One region of the Pseudomonas sp. GD03903 genome, then DNA from elsewhere that is predicted to be linked to it. Evidence: riboswitches for the same ligand, from Rfam matches in the RefSeq annotation. Region 1 holds a riboswitch; each other region holds the start of a gene.
The links. A riboswitch is a leader RNA that binds a small molecule or an ion and turns the genes downstream of it on or off. The one in region 1 is predicted to bind cobalamin.
Positions count from the first base shown of each region.

Region 2: linked by a shared signal. The riboswitch ahead of cobG (precorrin-3B synthase) and the one ahead of N5C91_RS02855 (TonB-dependent receptor) in region 1 are both predicted to bind cobalamin.
Region 3: linked by a shared signal. The riboswitch ahead of N5C91_RS12415 (CbtB-domain containing protein) and the one ahead of N5C91_RS02855 (TonB-dependent receptor) in region 1 are both predicted to bind cobalamin.
Region 4: linked by a shared signal. The riboswitch ahead of N5C91_RS11780 (TonB-dependent receptor) and the one ahead of N5C91_RS02855 (TonB-dependent receptor) in region 1 are both predicted to bind cobalamin.

Region 1 covers NZ_JAOCBT010000002.1:70,419-75,574, forward strand. The annotation lists gene N5C91_RS02840 (cupin domain-containing protein) at 1-304, opposite strand, end outside; gene N5C91_RS02845 (class I SAM-dependent methyltransferase) at 470-1,198, shown strand; gene N5C91_RS02850 (VOC family protein) at 1,259-1,687, shown strand; cobalamin riboswitch at 1,749-1,956, shown strand; gene N5C91_RS02855 (TonB-dependent receptor) at 2,083-4,005, shown strand; gene N5C91_RS02860 ((2Fe-2S) ferredoxin domain-containing protein) at 4,005-4,709, shown strand; gene N5C91_RS02865 (ABC transporter substrate-binding protein) at 4,841-5,156, shown strand, end outside.
Region 2 covers NZ_JAOCBT010000006.1:324,242-329,397, reverse strand. The annotation lists gene cobJ (precorrin-3B C(17)-methyltransferase) at 1-583, opposite strand, end outside; gene N5C91_RS12480 (precorrin-2 C(20)-methyltransferase) at 583-1,323, opposite strand; gene N5C91_RS12475 (precorrin-8X methylmutase) at 1,323-1,949, opposite strand; gene cobG (precorrin-3B synthase) at 1,942-3,288, opposite strand; cobalamin riboswitch at 3,375-3,615, opposite strand; gene cbiE (precorrin-6y C5,15-methyltransferase (decarboxylating) subunit CbiE) at 3,683-4,885, shown strand; gene N5C91_RS12460 (cobalt-precorrin-5B (C(1))-methyltransferase) at 4,952-5,156, shown strand, end outside.
Region 3 covers NZ_JAOCBT010000006.1:309,866-315,021, reverse strand. The annotation lists gene cobN (cobaltochelatase subunit CobN) at 1-677, opposite strand, end outside; gene cobW (cobalamin biosynthesis protein CobW) at 784-1,836, opposite strand; cobalamin riboswitch at 1,932-2,127, opposite strand; cobalamin riboswitch at 2,188-2,400, shown strand; gene N5C91_RS12415 (CbtB-domain containing protein) at 2,506-2,691, shown strand; gene N5C91_RS12410 (CbtA family protein) at 2,850-3,569, shown strand; gene N5C91_RS12405 (cobalamin biosynthesis protein) at 3,642-4,058, shown strand; gene cobM (precorrin-4 C(11)-methyltransferase) at 4,055-4,801, shown strand.
Region 4 covers NZ_JAOCBT010000006.1:183,763-188,918, forward strand. The annotation lists gene eutT (ethanolamine utilization cob(I)yrinic acid a,c-diamide adenosyltransferase EutT) at 1-230, opposite strand, end outside; gene eutQ (ethanolamine utilization acetate kinase EutQ) at 238-951, opposite strand; gene N5C91_RS11770 (EutP/PduV family microcompartment system protein) at 948-1,415, opposite strand; gene eutS (ethanolamine utilization microcompartment protein EutS) at 1,418-1,753, opposite strand; cobalamin riboswitch at 2,013-2,211, shown strand; gene N5C91_RS11780 (TonB-dependent receptor) at 2,307-4,163, shown strand; gene N5C91_RS11785 (HAD family hydrolase) at 4,625-5,156, opposite strand, start outside.

The sequences.
Region 1 (5,156 bases):
GGGGCTCGATCAGCATTACCTGCACTTCCTGCTCGGCGTACGGCTTGTGCTCAACGCCGCGTGGTACCACATACAGCTCGCCAGCCCGCAGCGTCAGCGGACCGTCGCGAAAGTCGATGCGCAGTTCGCCGTCGAGCACGATGAAGGTCTCGTCGGTGTCGGCGTGGCTGTGCCAGACGAAGTCGCCGTGCAGTTTCACCACCTTGAACTGGTAGTCGTTCATCTCGGCGATCACCCGCGGTTGCCAGGTTTCGGTAATGCGGCCGAGCTTGTCCTGCAGGTTGATCGATTGGCGTTGGGTCACGGTGTTTTCTCCTGGGGATCTTTCTCCCGAAACTACGGCGGCCCCGGCGGGCGGTCTTGCAGGAAATTGCGCTTCGATCGCCCCGGCATTGACCTCATCGGGTTGCCGCCCTCGCCCTTGACGCAGACAATCGGTCCTTGGTCCGTCAGAAAGGAGTGCCGTTCCATGGCGCAGAACATCTACGACAATCCCGAATTCTTCGCTGGCTACGCCCAGCTGCCGCGTTCGATGCACGGCCTGGATGGCGCGCCGGAGTGGGCCGCGCTGCGTTCGCTGCTGCCGCCGCTGGAGGGCCTCGACGTGGTCGATCTCGGTTGCGGCTACGGCTGGTTCAGCCGTTACGCCGCGGAGCAGGGCGCGCGCACGGTGAGCGGGCTGGACGTGTCGCAGAAGATGCTCGACCACGCACGGGCGAACACCGACGCCGCACAGGTGAGCTACTTCCATGCCGACCTCGACCAGCTCGAATTGCCCACCGCGGCCTTCGACCTTGCCTACAGCTCGCTGACCCTGCATTACCTCGCAGACCTGGCGCATTTCATGCGCAACGTGCACGACGCGCTGCGCCCCGGCGGCAGCCTGGTGTTCTCCATCGAACACCCGATCTACATGGCCTCGGTCAAGCCCGGCTGGGTCGTCGACGGCGATGGACGCCGCTGCTGGCCGGTGGACCATTACCAGGATGAAGGCGAACGCCGCACCGACTGGCTGGCCAAGGGCGTGCTCAAGCACCATCGCACCCTCGGCAGCATCCTGAATGCGGTTATCGGCGCGGGGCTGACGTTGCGTCACGTCGAGGACTGGGGCCCGAGCGCCGGACAGGTGCAGGCCAATCCGGCACTGGCCGAAGAGCGCGAGCGGCCGATGTTGCTGCTGGTCGCCGCGCAGCGCTGAGGAGCGAAAAGCGCGCGACTATGCTCAGAACATTGCGCCCGTTCCTCGCCGGAGACCGCCATGTCCACGCCCGCTCCCATCGCCCGCCCCAGCGTCATTCCCTGCCTGCGCTACCGTGATGCGCCCCAGGCCATCGACTGGTTGTGTACGACCTTCGGCTTCCAGCGGCAACTGGTGGTCGCCGATGACCACGGCGGTATCGCCCACGCGCAGCTGGCGCTGGCCGATGGCAGCGGCCTGGTAATGCTCGGCTCGCTGCACGACAACGAGTACGGCCGGCTGATGCGCCAGCCCGACGAGATCGGCGGCTGCACCCAGAGCATCTACGTGGTGGTGAAGGATGCCGAAGCGCTGTACCGCGCAGCGGTGGCAGGCGCTGCGCAGATCGTCATCGACATCAAGGACGAAGACTACGGCGGCCAGGGCTTCACCTGCCGCGACCCGGAAGGGCACATCTGGAGCTTCGGCACCTACGATCCGTGGCACTGAAGGCTACGTCCGCAACATCCTGCCCAAGCCCCGAGCTTGACGCTTTCCCACCGCAAATGTTGATATGCGCCCCGTTCCAGGTGCCTCACGCCGCCGTGCGTGAGGTGAAACGGGAAGCCGGTGCGTCGCCCTCGTGCGATCAGTCCGGCGCTGCCCCCGCAACGGTAAGCGAGCGGAGCATCCACTAGGCCACTGTGCGCAAGCATGGGAAGGCGGATGCCCCAGGACCCTCGCGAGCCCGGAGACCGGCCTGGAACCTGTTTGGCAAACCCGCGGTGGGCGGGCGTGAGCCGGTTCCCGGGGCGCGCTCGTTCCGGGTGTCGCTGCGCCGCCTGCGAAATCCCGATTTCGAGGCGATCACCTTGCATTCTCCTGCTTCCAACTCCCGGCGCGCGATGCGCTGGTCTCCCGTTCTCTCCCTCTGTGCCCTGAGCTCGCAGCTTGTGGCGGCTCCGCTTGATCTCGCGGACGAAATCGTCAGCGCGCCTTCCGTGGAGTCCACCACGGTGGCCGACATGGCCCGCTACGGCAGCAAGCTGGAAGTCATCGATCGCCAGCAGATCGAGCGCGCCGGCCCCAGCGCCGACATCACCCGCGTGCTGCAGATGTACGTGCCCGGCCTGTTCGTCGCGCCGAAGAACGGCCCGTTCGACTACGGCACCTACTCGCTGCTGGGCGGGCGCAACGACGACACGCTGATCCTGCTGGACGGCGTGCGCCTGAACAACCGCCTCTACGGCGGCATTTACATCGACACCCTGCCGACCACCGCAGTGGAGCGCATCGAGGTGCTCAAGGGCGGCCAGGGCCTGCTGTTCGGCACCCAGGCGGTGTCCGGGGTGATCAATATCGTCACCCGCAGCGCGCGTTCTCGCGAGGCGTCCGGCGAGGTCAACCTTGGCCTGGATACCTTCAAGGGCCGAAGCGGCGATGCCCGCGCGGAGAAGGTTGTGCACAACGGCCTGGGCGACCTCGGCCTGATGGCCTACGTCAGTCACAACCGCTCCGACGGCTACCAGCCATACCGCGACCGCGACATGACCAGCACGGTCAGCGACAAGCGCCGCTCCTATGACGTCAATGTGTTCGGCGCCAAGGCCATCCAGGCCATCGGCGATGCCTCGCGGCTGGAGCTGTTCTACCAGTACGCCGACGCCGAGCTGGACTTCGCCCGGCCGACATCGAACCACCACACCAGCAACAACCGCGTGCAGCAGATCGCCACGGCGACCTTCCAGCAGAGCGTCAGCGACGACTTCAGCTGGTTCGCCAAGACCCACCTCAACGACTGGGACACCCGCTACGACCGCGTCTACAACCTGCAGGGCGGCGGCACCCAGGTGCTCAATCACAATGACTACTGGGGCTTCACCGACTGGGGCGCGCAACTGGAAGGAAAGGCCAGGTTCGGCGGCGGTCACGAGCTGGTCTTCGGCAGCGACAACCAGTGGTACAAGGGCCAGGACGATGTGCTGATCATCGACAACGACAAGGCCGAGTCCCATGCGCTGTACGCCCAGCTGCGCCCGCGCATCGACGCGCTGCCCGACTGGCACCCGAGCCTGGGCGTGCGCCGCGAGGAAATCTCCGGCGGCGAGGGCGCCACGGTGTGGTTGCTCACCTCGCTGTATGACCTCACGCAGCAGCTCAAGCTGCGCGGCCAGTTCGGCACCGCCTTCAAGTTGCCCACCGCCGAGCAACTGTTCGTCAACGAGCCGGGCGACGAAGTCGGCAACCGCGACCTCAAGCCTGAGCGCAGCCGCAATGCCGAGCTGGGCCTGGATTACACCGGCGAGCTGTTCGAGCAGCCGTGGAGCGGCAGCGTCACGCTGTTCCGCCGCGAGATCACCGACCTCATCACCCTCGCGGGCGATCAATGGGTGAACGGCAACGGCGAGATCGAGGTGCGCGGCGTGGAAGCCAACGGCCAGTGGCAGTTCGACCGCCATTGGCAGCTCTCCGCCGACGCCACGCGCAATCTGGTGGACAGCCGCGAGGGCGTGACGGTGAACAACATCCCGCACTTCTTCGCCCGTGTGCGTCTGGGCTATGACGACAACCTCTGGGGCGCCGGCCTCGCCATGCGATATGTGGGCTCCATCGTCAGCGCCCAGGACGACGACTACGGCCATTACACCGTGCTCGACGGCGATGCCTATCGCTACCTTGACGCGGCTCGCGCGCATCGCCTGAGCCTGCTGCTGGAGAACCTGCTCGATCGCGACTACGCCACCGGCCGCACCAGCAACGGCATCCGCCAGGTAGACAACCTCGGCCGGCCGCGCAGCGCCGAGCTGCGCTACACCTTCAGCTTCTGATGAAGGCCATCCTGCTGGTCGGCCCACTGGCCGGGGCCCAGGGCGAGCGCCTGCAGCGCGAGGTGTCGGCGCGTCTGGCGGGTGTCGAGAGTATCGACACCAGCGAGGGTTTCGATGGGCTCTGGGCGCGAGCGCGCGCGCAGCTTGCCGATGGCGCGGCCTTGTTGCTGGTCGACCTGGAACCCGCCACCGACGGCGCCTACCTCGACTGGCTGCGCGCCGAACTGGCAGTACTGGCGGATGAGTTTCCGCAGGCGCCGGTACCGAGCATCACGGCATCGGCGCTCGGCCGGGGCGGGCTCGACGTCGGCGCGGTGCTGGCGGCAATCGATGATCCGGCGCAGCAGCTGGAATGCCGGGGTGTCGGTGCGGTGCCGTCGCAGCCGGACTGGTGCGCACCGCCGCCACATCGTCATCACCTGTTCCTCTGCGCAGGGCCACGCTGCGTGCGCCGGGGCGCGTTGCCGTTGTGGAAGACCCTGCGTCGCGAGCTGATTCGCCATGACCTCTACGAGAACGCCAAGGGCGCGTTGCTGACCCGCACCGGTTGCCAGTTCCCCTGCAATCGCGGGCCGGTGCTGACGGTCTACCCCGAGCGCGTCTGGTACGGCCTGCGCAGTGATGAGCAGGTTTGTCGGGTGGTGCAGGAGCATCTGCTTGATGGCGTGCCGGTGGCCGAGTTGCGCGTGGATGGAGAGCCATGATGCGCCGACTGCTTTTCGTAGGAGCGAGCTTGCTCGCGAACCGCTTGATGCCTTGGGCGCCCGGGAGGGTTCGCGAGCAAGCTCGCTCCTACACATTGGCATTGGCGTTCGGGCTGGCGGCGATGCTGGGCATGGCGACGGCCACTGCCCAGGACTACCGCAATTGTGGACAGGACTGGCACATCGACCACCCGCCGCAGCGCATCCTCGCCCTCAACCAGCACGCCGCCGACCTGCTGCTGGCGCTGGGGGCCGGGTCGCGATTGATCGGCGTGGCCTACATCGATGACGACCTCAACCTGAGTGGCGGCCGCTATCGCGGCGTGCCGCTGCTGGCGCGCCAGTACCCGTCGGCAGAGGCGGTCTACGCGCAGCAGCCGGACCTGGTGGTGGCCGGCTTCGCCTCGGCCTTCCGCCTGGGCAATCTGTCCCGCGAGGAGCTGGCCG
Region 2 (5,156 bases), on a different contig from region 1:
TGCCTTCGGCGCGGGCGTCGATGCGCAGGGTGTGCGCGGCGTCTTCGGCCAGCGGCAGGTCCAGTACGTCCAGCCAGGGCGCATCGCCCTCGATGCGCAGGGTGTCGCCGCCCAGCAGGTCGGCGACGAAGCGCTTGCCCTGTTCGATATCAGCCAGGGCGTAACCTTCCGGCGGGTCGAGCAGGCAGGCGCCGAAACGCAGCTCGCCGCTGGTGGTGATCGCTGGCGCTACTTCCAGCGTGGCGGCGATCTCGCGGGCCATGCGGTTCACCCCGCCGAGCCCGCCGATCAGCGGCACCACGGCGCTGCCATCTTCGGCGACCGCCAGTACCGGTGGCTCCGCAACCTTTTCGGCGAGCAGCGGGGCGAGCGTGCGGATGACGATGCCGGCAGCGCACAGGGCGATGATCGGGGTGTCGTCGCGGTAAAGCTGGCGCAGGGTATCGCCGAAGTTCGCGTAGGACTCATCGGCACCTTCGACGCGGTCTTTCAGACCCATCACCCGCGCCTGTGGATAAACGCCCTGCAGGCGCCGGGCCGTGGCCAACGCGCCCTGGCCGAGAATGACGATAGCGGCGCGCATCAACCGTTCCACCGCTGGCCGGGGATGACGATCATCGAGAAGTAGGGCGAGGCCATCGGGTCAACGTCATCCAGCGCAACGATGCGCTGCTCGCGCATGGTCGCGCGCTCGACGTAGTGGGCGCCGCTGTCACGGCCCAGCTCGCGCAGTACACGGCGGACCTTGTCGAAGTTGCGGCCGAGCTTCATCACCACGGCCGCATCGGCGTCGGCCAGGCGGTGCTTGAGTTCGTCCTCCGGCAGCACGCCGGAAAGTACCGACAGGCTCTGGTTGCGGTACACCAGCGGCACGCCGAGCACCGCCGCGCTGCCGAGCATCGAGCAGACGCCGGGCACGACTTCGGTGTCATAGCGATCCGCAAGGCGGTCGTGCAGGTACATGTAGGAGCCGTAGAAGAACGGGTCGCCCTCGCAGATCACCGCCACGTCGCGGCCGGCATCCAGATGCTCGGCCACCTGAGCGGCTGCGGTGTCGTAGAAGTCGCTGATCACCCCTTCATAGGTCAGCGGCGGCTCCAGCTTTTCGGTGGTCACCGGGTAGACCAGCGGCAGGCGTTGCTGCTCATCGAGCAGGTGTTGCTCGATGATGGCGAAGGCGTTGCCGCCCTGGCCGGCGTGGTGCTTGGCCTTGGCCACGAAGTACGCGATCACCGGCGATGCACGCAGCAGGCGCAGGGCCTTGAGGGTCAGCAGTTCCGGATCACCCGGGCCGACGCCCAGGCCGATGAGGCGGCCGGTCATCACTCCACCTCCGTGGCCAGGGCGTTCACCGCTGCGGCCGCCATCGCGCTGCCGCCACGACGACCACGCACGATCACGTAGGGCACGCCACGGCTGTCGGCGGCGAGGGCGTCCTTGGACTCCATGGCACCGACGAATCCCACCGGGAAGCCGAGGATCAGCGCCGGTTTCGGTGCGCCGGCGTCGAGCATTTCCAGCAGGTAGAAGAGTGCGGTCGGCGCATTGCCGATCACCACCACGCTGCCTTCGAGGTGCTCACGCCAGTGCTCCAGCGCCACCGCCGAGCGGGTGTTGCCCAGCTCGCGGGCGAGTTCCGGGACGTCCGGATCGTTGAGGGTACAGATCACCTCGTTGTGTGCCGGCAGGCGGGCGCGGGTGATGCCCTCGGCGACCATCCGCGCGTCGCAGAGAATCGGCGCGCCAGCGGCCAGCGCCGCGCGGCCGATGGCTCCGGCGCCAGCGGAGAATCGCAGGTCCTGCACGACGTCGACCATGCCGCAGGCGTGGATCACCCGCACGGCGAGTTTTTCCAGGTCGGTGGGGATGCCAGTGAGATCGGCCTCGGCGCGGATGGTGGCGAAGGATTGGCGGTAGATCGCCTGGCCGTCGCGGATGTAATCAAGCATCGGTGGAAACTCCGGGTGCGGCGAGCAGGTCGCCCGCGGCATCGAGGGAAAGGTTGCGCGCCAGCGGCAGGCCGAATCCGGCTACGCCATCGGTGCGACGGAACAGGTCATAGCGGCCGTCGGCGACGGCCAGCAGGGTGTAGGGGGCAACGTGGGCGGCGGCGCAGGAGCGCGGGCAGCCGCACAGGTGTACGCCGGCCGGCGCCGTGTGACGCAGGCGTGCGGCCAGGCGCAGGGCATCGGCCTTGGTGTCGGCCAGCCCGCGTGCGCAACCCGTGGAGCCGCTGCACGCGACGATGCGCGAGAGCGGTTGAGCGGCGTCGATCACCAGGCCGAGGTTGGCCAGCGCACCGAGGACGACGGCGGCATCGGTTTGCGCTACGTCAGGGAGGATCAGACTTTGCCAGGGCGTCAGACGCAGCTGTCCGCCGCTGAAGCGCTCGGCGAGATCGGCCAGGCCGAACAGCATGGCGCTATCCAGGCGTCCGAGGATGAATCCCGCACCGACCATGGCGCGGTCCGGCTGGCGCTGCGGCTGAATCCCGAGATGGCCGAAAGCCTTCGGTACAGGACGTCGCCACTCATCCACGGCCGGCCCGAGGTGCAGCGGGAAGGGCAGGCGTTGCTGCAGGCGTTCCAGCAGCACTTCGTCGCGGAGCATCTCGCGCAGGTGGCGCATGCGCGTCTGGCCGTCGCCGGCGAGATCGAGGAACAGGTGCAGCAGGCTTTCCACCAGCAGTGGTACTTGCTCGACAGACACGGCGGCGAGGGCGGGGCGATCCGTCTCGCGCTGCGGCGGGCAACCGGCGAGGCCGAAGGCGAACAGCGGTGCCGCGTCGTCGGACATGGCCGACAGCCAGAGATCATTGGGGTGCTCCAGCATCGCCAGCGCTTCGCCGGCGTCCAGCTGAATGCCGAACTTGGGAGACAGACCGTGGAAGCGCGGGGTGCGCTCCAGCAGGTCGAGCAACTGCCAGGCCAGTGGCGCAGGGTCGACAATCGCCGAGGCATCCAGGCCCAGCGCCGGGCTGACCAGCAGGTTGCGCACATCGTCCGAGGCCAGTTCACGCGGGCCGAGGCCGGCGGCCAACAGTTCATGGCTCAGCGCGTTTTCGGCGCCAGACCGCACACCGCGAATCTGCAGGTTGGCGCGGTTGGTCGCTTCCAGTACGCCGTCGGCATGGCGCTCGGCGGCCTGGGCGATGGCGCGCGCGGCGCGGGCGTCGAGTTGCCCACAGGGCAGCTTGATACGGCAGATGCCGCCATCGCGGGAGGCCACGATGCGCAGCAGGCCGGGGCAGGCATGCGGGCGGACGGGCAGGGCTGAGGAGTCTTGCACTGAGGTCACCAGGGCTGGGTCGCGGTGACCTGCGAATCCCCCAGGGGGGATTTCACGACACCGATACACCCCGCTCGATGTCTGCACGCGCGACTGGTTTCGTCGGCAGGTCTCCTGGCTGGCAGGTCCTCATCCAGCGCGGCCTTCCCGGTTGCCCAGTGGCCTGGCCGGCGGCACGGAACCTCGTCCTCGTGTCGCCGCATTGCGCGGACTCGCTGCTTACAGTTGCGGGGGCAGCCACGGCTTAACCGTGTTCCCTCTTCGGCTCTGAGAAACCTCGCCATCAAGGCGAAGCGTCCTACGAGCACCGACGAAGCGGGTATTATGCCTGCTTTGCCCGATGTCAGGAAAAGCCTGCCCGTCGGATCGATCGTCGCACCCTTGAGGACATTTCATGACGCCCTGGCTGACCATCGTCGGCATCGGCGAGGACGGTTATGCCGGCCTCGGCAAGGCCGCACGCCGAGCCCTGCTTGCCGCCAGCGAAGTGATTGGCGCACCGCGCCAGCTGGAGCTGCTGCCGCACTGCCTGGGCGCCCGCCGCCAGGCCTGGCCGAGCCCGTTCAGCCTGGAACCGGTGCTGCGCCGGCGCGGCGAGCCGACCTGCGTCCTGGCCAGCGGTGATCCAATGCTGTTTGGCGTTGGCGCGAGCCTTGCCCGTCAGATTCCGCCCGCGGAAATGCTCGTGCTTAGCGCGCCGTCCTCTGCCTCGCTCGCCGCCGCGCGAATGGGCTGGGCGTTGCAGGACTGCACGCTGCTGTCGCTGGTGGCGCGGCCGTTGGCCGCACTCAACGCGCAGATCCACGACGGTACGAAGCTGCTGATCCTCAGCAATGATGGCGACAGCCCGGCGGCCATCGCTGCGCTGCTGCGCGAGCGGGGCTTCGGTGCAAGTCGCCTCAGCGTGCTGGAGCACCTGGGTGGCGAGGCGGAGCGCCGCATCGATGGGCTCGCCAGCGACTGGTCGCAGAGCGAGACCGCTGCGCTGAACCTGGTGGCTGTGCAGTGCGTCGCCGGCATGGGCGCGGTTCGTCTGCCACTGACCACCGGCCTGCCTGACGACGCTTACCGCCATGACGGCCAACTGACCAAACGCGATGTGCGCGCCGTGACCCTGGCGCGGCTGGCGCCGAAGCCCGGCGAGCTGCTCTGGGACGTCGGCGCCGGCTGCGGCTCCATCGGCATCGAATGGATGCGTGCGCATCCGAGCTGCCGCACGCTGGCCATCGAAGCCGACGAAGGGCGCCAGGAGCATATCCGCTTCAATCGCGATGCCCTCGGCGTACCGGCGCTGCAATTGGTTTGCGGGGCTGCTCCGGAGGCGCTGCAGGGGCTGGAGCGACCCGACGCGATTTTCATTGGTGGCGGTGTCACGCTGCCCGGCATCTTCGAGCACTGCTGGGAGCAACTGAAGCCCGGCGGCCGGCTGGTCGCCAATGCCGTGACCCTGCAGAGCGAGGCGGCGCTGGTGAGCTGGCGCGAGCGCGTGGGTGGCGAGCTGACCCGTCTGTCGGTATCACAGGCGCAACCGCTCGGCGGCTTCGATACCTGGCGCGCGGCGTTGCCGATCACCCTGCTGGAAGTCTGGAAGGAATGAAGCGTTTTTCGTACCGCGACTGCATGGGTATCGCTTCGCTCCACCCATCCTACGATGCTGCTCGTTATGCGTGACGAGACGCCCGAAGAACCCCGCCCGCTGCGCAGCGGCTACACCACCGGCAGTTGCGCTACCGCGACCAGCCTCGCCGCCGCGCGCCTGTTGCTCACCGGTGAAGCGCTGGATGCCGCGCAGATCGTCCTGCCGAAAGAGCGCAACGCGACGCTGCGCCTGGAGTTCTGCCGGCGCACCGCCGAGGGGGCTGAGGCCG
Region 3 (5,156 bases), on a different contig from region 1:
AGGCGCTCGCAGAAGGTATCGATGAAGCCGGTGTTCGCCGCCTGCAGGTGCGTGCGATAGAACAGCAACGCGGCCACTGGGCACTCCGGGTGCCAGTTGGCCTGCCAGCGGGCGAGGTCGCAGCTGCCGGTCTGCGGGTGATAGAGCGCGACGCGGGGCAGCGTCTGCGGCTCGCTCCACGGATAGTCGCGTTGCAGGTGGCGTGTGGCGAGGCAGGCGAAAAATTGCCGGGCGTTGTCCATGCCGCCCTGGCGCAGGTACTGCCAGAGGCGCTCGGCGTCCTGCGTGGGCACATTGCACAGCGCGGCCAGTTCGGGGTCGGGCTTGTCGTCGCCGGGTACGGCGATCAGCGTGATGCCGCGTTCGGCCAGTGCCGCGAGTTGCTCCATGCCGTAGCGCCAGTAGCCGACGCCGCCGTGCACGGAGATCAGGATGACCTTGGCGTGCTGCAGCACTTCGTCGACGTAGAGGTCCACCGAGGCGTGGTTCTGCAGCTGCATGGGGTTGGCCAGGCGCAGGCTCGGGTAGTCCGCCGGCAGCTCGCGAGCGGCCTCGGCGAGCAGCGCCAGGTGCGAATCGCCGCTGCAGAGGATCACCAGCTCAGCAGGCGTCTGGGCCAGGTCGGCGATGCCGTCGTCGGGAACGAAGCCGCCGGGTTGGGTGCGCAGCAGGTGCATGGAACTCGCTCGGTAAAGGGCTCTGTTGTAGGAGCGAGCTTGCTCGCGAACCATGCCCCGCTGCGGAGGTTGGTTCGCGAGCAAGCTCGCTCCTACAAAGGCAGTGTTATGCCAGGGCGGTACGCAGTTCGTTGGCGATGGCGGCCTGGTCCAGTTCCTGGCCGATCACCACCAGGCGGGTGCTGCGGGTTTCGTCGCTGCGCCAGGCGCGGTCGAAGTGCTTGTCGAAGCGCTTGCCGACGCCCTGCACCAGCAGGCGCATGGGCTTGCCGGGGATGGCGACGAAGCCCTTGATGCGCAGCACGGCGTGGCGCTCGACCAGTGCGTTCAGTGCGTCGAGCAGGGCGCGCTCTTCCACTTCCGGGAGGTCGACGTGGAAGGAGTCGAACTCGTCGTGGTCGTGATCTTCATGGCCTTCATGGTCGTGGTGTGTGGGGCGGCTGTCGATGTGCAGCTCGGCCTCGGCGTTCAGCCCCAGCAGCACGGAGAGCGGCAGCTGGCCGGAATTGGCTTCGACGATCTTCACCGCCGGCGGCAGTTCCTCGGCGACTTCGGCGCGCACGCGGGCGAGCGCGTCGGCGTCCAGCAGGTCGGCCTTGTTCAGCACCACCAGGTCGGCGCTGGCGAGCTGGTCTTCGAAGAGTTCGTGCAGCGGCGATTCGTGGTCCAGGTTCGGGTCCTGCTTGCGCTGCTCGTCCACCTGTTCGGGATGGGCGGCGAAGGTGCCGGCGGCCACGGCCGGGCTGTCGACCACGGTGATCACCGCGTCAACGGTGCAGGCATTGCGGATTTCCGGCCACTGGAAGGCCTGCACCAGCGGCTTGGGCAGGGCCAGGCCGGAGGTTTCGATGAGAATCTGGTCGAGGTCGCCACGGCGTGCCACCAGTTCGCGCATCACCGGGAAGAATTCTTCCTGCACGGTGCAGCACAGGCAGCCGTTGGCCAGTTCGAAGACGCGGCCGACCGCCTCTTCTTCGCTGCAACCGATGGAGCACTGCTTGAGGATTTCGCCGTCGATGCCCAGCTCGCCGAATTCGTTGACGATCACCGCGATGCGGCGGCCTTCGGCGTTATCCAGCATGTGGCGGAGCAGGGTGGTCTTCCCGGCGCCGAGGAAGCCGGTGACGATGGTGACGGGGAGTTTGGCCAGGGTCTTCATGCGCGCCTCGCAAGCAGAGAGTTGGAGGGCGGATGAAGGGCGCGCGCGCGGGTTCGCCGCGCAACGAAGGTCGCCACCGGATCACCCCGCCCGGTTGTCGTGATACTGGTCGAGGCAGGTCTCCTGGCTCACAGCCCTCTTGAGTTCTTTCGCCTTCCCGCCGTGGCCGGCAGTGGCTTGTGAAAGAACAGGCTGTTCACAGTTGCGGGGGCAGCCGTGGCACATCCGAAGATTTCCACGTTCCCTCTTAGCTCCGGCCAGCGCCGGAGAACCTCGAAGCAGGGAAGGCTACGCAGCGACGGCGGGGCGGTCAATCGCCGGGGATCGGTTGACGCTTGCAGGGCTTCGTGGTCAGCTAGCGCGGTTTCAGGTGTCTCGCGCCACGCGCGCGAGGTGAAACGGGAAGCCGGTGCGTCCGCAAGGACCAGTCCGGCGCTGCCCCCGCAACGGTAAGCGATCGTAGGGTCATCAGTAGCCACTGTGCTCCGGCATGGGAAGGTTGACCCGCTTGGCCACTGGCCGACATCGCAAGCCCGGAGACCGGCCTGGAATTCTTCGTTTTTGGCAAACCCGCGGTGGGCGGGCGCAGGCCGTGGCGCGACCGTTCCGGCGCGTTCGAATGCGTTCAACCTCTGCGTTCTCTTACTTTGATTTCCAGAGGGAACGTTCATGTCCAGCAGCACCCTGACGCACGCGTCGAGCACTTCCATCCCCCTTTCCAAGCGCATCAGCCTGGCCGTTGGCGCCAGCCTGCTCGGTGCGCTGCTGGTGTATTTCGCCGGCTTCTCGCACATCGATGCGGTGCACAACGCCGCGCACGATACCCGCCACAGCGCCGGTTTCCCCTGCCACTAATGCTGTTCTGAGCCCAATCGGCTGCGCGTCGGCCAGGCTGCGTTGGAGTATCGCCGTGGACTGCTCATTGACTTCAGTCAGCTCCGCGTCCCCGCCGATCCTCCGCCTTGCCTGGCGCTAGCTCGCTCGATTCGAGAGTTCGGAAAGGAAAGGAAAAAATGATCAAACGTATCGCCCAGACCGCCGGTTTCGCCGGTCTGATCGCGGCGCTGGTGCTGACTGTGGTTCAGCTGCTGTGGGTGTCCCCGCTGATCCTCAAGGCGGAAACCTACGAGAAGGCCGAGCCGGCCGCCGCGCTGGTCGAGGAACACCACGAGCACGCCCACGACCACGCCGCTGGCGCAGTGGCCGCCCACGAGCACGACGCGGAAGCCTGGGAGCCGGAAGACGGCTGGCAGCGCATCCTCTCCACCACTGGGGGCAACCTGGTGGTCGCGGTGGGCTTCGCCCTGATGCTGGCTGGCCTGTTCACCCTGCGTGCGCCAGGCAAGACCTCCGAAGGCCTGCTCTGGGGCCTGGCCGGTTTCGCCGTGTTCACCCTGGCACCGTCCCTCGGCCTGCCGCCGGAGGTGCCCGGCACCGCCGCCGCCGACCTGACCCTACGGCAGACCTGGTGGATCGGCACCGCCGCTGCCACCGCTGGCGGCCTTGCGCTGCTGGTGTTCGGCCGCAACTGGGCGCTGCGTGGCATCGGTATCACCCTGCTGGTGGTGCCGCATGTAATCGGCGCACCGCAGCCGGAAGTGCATTCCAGCCTCGCGCCGGAAAGCATCGCCCACGAGTTCATCGTCGCCTCGCTGATCACCAACGCGGTGTTCTGGGCGGCCCTGGGCCTGGTGGCTGCCTGGCTGTTCCGTCGCTTCGCGCCGTCGGCCTGATCCGCGCGTTATGCTCGACCTCCCCGCAGCCGGTCTGACCGTCTGCGGGGTTTTGTTTTGTGGAGATAGACAATGACGCTGGTTGCCGGCCTGGGTTGCCGTCGCGGCTGCTCGCTCGATGAACTGCGCGAGCTGCTGCGCGATACGCTGGTGGAAGCCGGGCTCGATGAGTCGGACCTTACCGCGCTGGCCAGTGCCACGTTGAAGGCGGACGAAGAGGGGCTGAAGGCACTGGCCGCCGCCCTCGATCTGCCGCTGGCGCTGTTCACGCCGCAGCAGCTGGCCACTTGCGAGCCGCGCCTCGAGCAACCTTCCGAAACGGTCCGTACGAGCACTGGCGCTGCCAGCGTTGCCGAAGCCGCAGCGCTGCTGCAGGCCGAAGCCCAGGCCGGTGCGCCGGCGCGACTGCTGGTGGGCAAACGGCGCAGCGATCAAGCCACCTGCGCGTTGGCCTTCATCCCCGTCGAATCCGCACAGGAGCAGCCATGACGGTCTTCTTCATCGGCGCCGGCCCCGGCGACCCCGAGCTCATTACGGTCAAGGGCCAGCGGTTGATCCGCACCTGCCCGGTGATCCTCTACGCCGGCTCGCTGGTGCCGCCAGCGGTGCTGGAAGGGCACAGTGCCGAACGCGTGGTGAATACCGCCGAACTGAACCTGGACGAGATCGTCGCGCTGCTGGCGCAGGCCCATGCCGAGGGCAAGGACGTGGCACGGGTGCACTCCGGTGATCCCTCGCTGTACGGCGCCATCGGCGAGCAGATTCGCCACCTGCGTGAGCTGGGTATTCCCTACGAGATCGTTCCCGGCGTCACGGCCACTTCTGCCTGTGCGGCGATACTCGGCTGCGAGCTGACCCTGCCGGACATCTCGCAGACGCTGATCCTCACCCGTTACGCCCACAAGACGCGCATGCCTGACGGCGAATCCCTCGCCGAACTGGCGCAGCACCGCGCGACCCTGGCGATTCATCTGGGGGTTGGCCAGTTGGCGAACATCGTCGCCGAACTGCTGCCGCACTACGGCGCCGACTGCCCTATCGCAGTGATCCACCGCGCCAGCTGGCCGGACCAGGACCAGGTCGCCGGCACCCTCGGCGACATCCTGCCCAAGGCCGAAGCCAAGGGTTTCCGGCGTACGGCGCTGATCCTGGTGGGCAGGGTGCTGGGGGCGGAAGGTTTTGCCGATTCGTCGCTGTACAGCGCGGAGCATGCGCACCTGTATCGGCCGTAAGCCTGTTTTGTGATGCCACTGCAAGCGTAGGAGCAACTGTCTTTTTCAGGTAAGTCCGTGCCAGCGCCTTCCCCTCACCCCAGCCCTCTCCCAGGGGGAGAGGGAGCCTCCCGTGCCGGCGAACGACAAGGTTTCATCCTGTACCGAACAATCCCCTCTCCCCTTGGGAGAGGGTTAGGGTGAGGGCTGATCCGAGTACAGGACTGTCGGGTAGGAGCGGACTCCGTCCGCGATCGACTCAACGCCGCCTCGGTATATCAGGCAGCTCGGGCAACCCATCGCAGACGGAGTCCGCTCCCACGCAGGGTTGGGCTCCTTGCTCAGGCCAGCCAAGCCTCCCCGCGCGGCGCCATGC
Region 4 (5,156 bases), on a different contig from region 1:
TCGGCGCTGCCGGTGAGCCCGTGCACGGGTTGCAGCTGGGCGCCCTCCTCGCCTTGTACTTCACGGTAGAGGCGCCCCTGCTCATCGAGGAACTTCACCGAAAGCCGCCGCTCTTCGATCAGCGTGCGGGCGGCCGGCGTCAGTCGCGCGTCGGCCGGCAGGCGCAGCTCGGTGCCCTCGCTCAGGCCGTGGCGCTCGCGCAACCAGGTTTCGGTGATGAAGGTGCTCATGGCTGCCTCACTGTTCCTGCCAGTTGGCCGGCCAGGCCACATAAAGGAAGCGCACGCGGCTGGGCGTACCGAACTCGATGTGGCTGCCCTTGGGAATGAACAGCACATCGCCTGGCCTGCCGATCAGCGTCTCGCCGTTCTGGCGAATGTGCAGCTCGCCTTCCAGCACCAGGTCGACCTCGTCGTAGTTCAGCGTCCAGGGGAAGAAGGCGTTCTCCCACTGCATGAAGCCGGCGCCCATGCTGCTGCCATCTTCGCTGCCGACCACGTCGGTGATACCGATCTGGCCGCCGCCCTCGACGCCATCCAGCAGGCCGAAGCGCACCGAGTCGCCCTTGACCAGCTTGATCCCGCCCGAACCGGTGCGGGCCTCGAACCCGGCCTGCGCGGCGCTTGCCTGGGCCGGGCCAGCCTGGGCGGCTTTGCGCACGAGCTGCTCCACCAGGGCTTCATCCACACCGGCCGGCAGCCGCGCCATGACCGCGGCGCGAATCTGCGCCAGGTCGTTTTCACCGGCAATCCCCGGGGCCTCCTGCTTCTCGACGGTCATCGCGGGTTGCGCGGTCGCGCCGACCACCCGCTCGATGAGTGCCAGCCCCGCTTCCTCGGCGATCATTCGCGCCTCGGGTGTGACGATGCAGTGCGGCAACTCGACCTGCAGCGCAGTCTGGCCGGCAGCGACGGCCTCGCGGATGGTCCCGGCGGTAATCAGCTTCTTCATTTCAACTCTTCCTCGATCCGATGGCCTTCGCTCAGCAGTTGGCGCAAGCGCTCAATGCTGGCGGGGTCGTCGCGCGTGGTATGGACAAAGGGGCCTTCGATGCCGTGGCGCCGCAGCAGGCTCTCGACGGCGGGCAGATCGACACCGGGCAGGTCGCACTTGCTGATCACCGCGAGCACGCGCTTGCCGGCATGGATGTCCAGCAGGCCGGGCGGCAACCGGCATTCGTTCGAGTCGGCCGGGTGCACGTAGACCAGCACGTCGACGTCATCGGTACTGGTGATCAGCGCGCGATAAAGACGCGGGTGGCTGACAAATTCGCCGGGGGTATCCAGCGCGCCACAGGGGTCGTAATCCAGCGCCTGGGTCTTGCGGGCGGCTTCGTCGCGCCCGCGCAGCGCATTGAACAGGGTGGTCTTGCCGGCTCCGACGCCACCCACCAGGGCGTATCGCAAGGTGCTCATCATCAGCTCCGGGTGACCGTGCAGACGCTGTAGTCGAGCAGCCGGCCCAGCGCCTCGCAGGTCCGCTGCAACGCCTCTTCCACCGCGCCGACGCTGCCGTGCAGCACCAGGGCGCCGCTGAAGCGATCGAGGAAACCGATCTGCACGTCGGCCGCCTTGGTGGCGAAGTCACCGGCGATCATCGCGGTCTCTCCGGGGGTCAGCGTCATGATGCCGATGGCCTGGGCGCCGGGGACGCCGATCTTGCTCGAGAGGTCTTCCTGCGGATGGGCGATCAGGTGCGCCAGGGTGACCTGCTTCCCCGGTACAAACTCCTGGATGATTCGCTCTCTGGACATTGCCTGGCCCTCCTGACTTGACCCGAAGGCTAAGGAGCAAGGATCGACAGGCCCTATCTATTTCCGGCAAATCTGCAGCGCTGCCGCGGCACCCTTGCGCCCGGTCAACTTTCGCGCTGATCGTCACGCCGTCTGAGCGATTTCGTCGCAGTTCGGGAAAGCGAGGCGGGCCCTGCTGTGGCGCAGCTTTCAATGCGGCGTGAAGACGCCTGCCCGGGTTGCCCGCCTGGCAATGGGGGGACTGCTGGTACTTGCCCGCACCGGAACTAGCTCGTAAGGTTCGCCCCGTTTTCGTTCGAGGTAACGGGAAGCAGGTGAAAGACCTGCGCTGCCCCCGCAACGGTAACCGGCGCACTCCCTGCGGGAGTGCAACATCGCCATCCGCCACTGCATGAACGCGGGAAGGCGGCGATGTGATGCCGGCAGCCCGGAGACCGCCCTCGACACGCCCCGACAGGTGTTGCGGAGGGCCGCACCGTCAAGCGCGGTGCTGCATCGTCCGCCCTTGTCACGCCCTCCTCGAAAGTCATCCGACCGCTTTTGAGGACGCTCCATGAAACTGACCCGACTCGCCCTGGCCACCAGCCTGCTGCCCGGCATGGCCTTCGCCGCTGGCGACATCTACACGCTCTCCGACCAGGTGATCACCTCCGCCCGCCAGGCCCAGCCGCGCGCCGAAGCCACCTCGGCCAACAGCGTGTTCACCCGCGCCGACATCGAACGCCTGCAGGTGCGCAGCGTCCCCGCCCTGCTCGCCCGTGTGCCCGGCGTGCAGATGGGCAGCTCCGGCGGCGTGGTGTCCTATTCCGTACGCGGCACCAGCACCGCGCAGACCCTGGTACTGGTGGACGGCCAGCGCATCGCCTCGGCCAGCAGCGGCATCGCCCGCCTGGATTACCTGAGCGTCGACAGCATCGAACGCGTCGAGGTCACCCGTGGCCCGCGCTCGGCGCTGTATGGCGCCGATGCGATCGGTGGGGTCATCCAGATCTTCACCCGCCGCGGCGAAGCCGGGCTGCATCCGGAAGTGCGCCTGGCCGCCGGCAGCCACGGCACCTTCGAGCGCAGCCTGAGCCTTTCCGGCGGCAACGAGCAGACCCGCTACAACCTCGGTGGCAGCCTCGACGAGAGCCAGGGCTGGGACCGCACCAGCGACAACGTCGGCGCCGACAACGACCACGACTCCCAGCGCAACAAGGCCGTGCACCTGAACCTGGACCATCGCTTCAGCGAGGACTGGAAGGCCGGCCTGAACCTCAACGACCAGCGCGGCAAGAACGAATACGACGACGCCTACAACTTCGAGCCCGGTACGCCGCAGGACGAATTCCGTGTCAGCAGCTACAGCGCCTACCTCGACGGCCAGATCACGAAAATGTGGAACAGCCGCCTCGAACTCGGCCGCAGCTTCGACCGCAACAAGGCCGTGGGCGCGGCCGATAGCTGGAACAACGGCACCCTGGAAACCACCCGCCACTCGGCGAGCTGGATCAACCGCCTGCAGCTCGACGAAGCCAACCAGCTGGCCCTGGGCACCGACTGGTACCAGGACAAGGTCGACGGCAGCACCGCCTTCGCCGACGACCAGCGCAGCAACCGCGCGTTCTTCGCCCAGCACAGCTTCAAGGGCGACAACTTCGGCACCGAGCTGGGCATCCGCCACGACAACAACCAGGCCTACGGCAGCCAGAACAGCTGGAACGCCGCCTTCAGCCTGCCGGTCGGCGACAACCAGACCTGGATCGCCAGCTACGGCGAGGGCTTCCGCGCGCCGACCTTCAGCGACCTCTACTACCCCGGCGCGAGCAACCCGGACCTGAAGGCCGAGACCTCGAAGACCTATGAGCTGCAATGGCGCGGCGACATCGAAGGCACACACCTGGAAGCCTCGCTGTACCGCACCGAGATCGACGACCTGATCGCCTGGGACAGCACCAGCAATCAGCCGGAGAACATCAACAAGGCGCGTATCAATGGCTTCGAGGCCAGCGTTGCGCGCGACGTGCTGGGCTGGCAGGCCGCCCTCGGCCTGAGCATGATCGACCCGCGCGACCGCGATACCGGGCACACCCTGCCCTATCGCGCGCGCCGCACCCTGAGCCTGGACCTGGATCGACAGTTCGGCGCCTTCGGCGTCGGCGGCACCTGGCGCGCGGTCAGCCAGCGCTACGACGACGCGGCCAACACCCGCGAACTCTCCGGCTACGGCGTGCTCGACCTGCGCAGCAGCTGGCTGGCCAGCAATGAAATCCGCTTCGACCTGAAGCTGGATAACGCCCTGGACCGCAACTACACCCTGGGCGACTACCTGCGCCCGACCAGCCCGATGGACTTCATGGGCGAAGCCCGCCCCTACCGCGAACCCGGCCGCACCGCGCTGCTGGCGGTAACCTGGACGCCGGAGCTGTAGGGCGCAAGGCATTTCGTAGGATGGCGTGGAGCGAAGCGATACCCATCGTGCCTGGCACTGCCAGCATGGGTATCGCCTAGGCTCCACCCATCCTACGGATCTGGCGAGCGCGGCGCCTCCCGGCAACGCCAAGCGGCTCCCTTTCCCTCTGGAGCGGGGCGCGCAGACAGGGCCGGGGGGAGGGGAAATCCAGCGCGCCAATGCCAAAACGGAATACCCGCGGGAGCGGATTCATCCGCGATGGATTCGAGTGGCCGGATGCCGATCGCGGACGGAGTCCGCTCCTACGCAGTGCCGATCTGCTGGCGCAGGTTCAGATGAAGATCAGGAGCGCAGCTTTTCGCGAGCAAGCTCGCTCCTACAGGGTACGGCGCACGTGAGAGTTGGCCGCGCGCCGGGCCGCTCTTCGTAGAAGCGAGGGGGGCGCCTAGCCTTTGCTCGCGAACCCGCATTGCAGCGGACTAAACCAGTACCCCCGCCATCCGCCCCAGCTCCGCGCAGTCCCGCGCGTGCCAGTCGGTCAGCTCGGGCCAGGGATTCTCAGCAAGATTCACCAGCGCACTCTGCGCCCCAGCAGCCCGCGCGCAATCGAGATCGAAGCGGTAGTCGCCGACCATCAGCATCTTCTGCGGCGCCACGTCCCAGCGCGCGGCCAGGCGCAGCAGGCCGTCCGGACTCGGCTTGGGGTCGGCCTCGCCACGGCCGAGAACATCCTCGGTGAGGAAGCAATCGCCAATGCCGATGGCTGCCAGCGTGATCAGCGCCAGCTCGTGGGCGTTGCGGGTGAGGATGCCCAGGCGGTAGCCCGCAGCATGCAGCGCACGCACCAGTTCCACGGCGCCCGGCGCCGCCCTGGACGCCACCGCCAGCTCGCGCTCGTGCTCCAGCAGCCAGGCGTGCTTGGCTGCTGCCTCATCCTCCGGCAGCGCAGCCAGGTGGGTGAGGATGTCGTGCTCCTGGGGTATCCCCAGCGCCCGCTTGATCGCCGGGAAA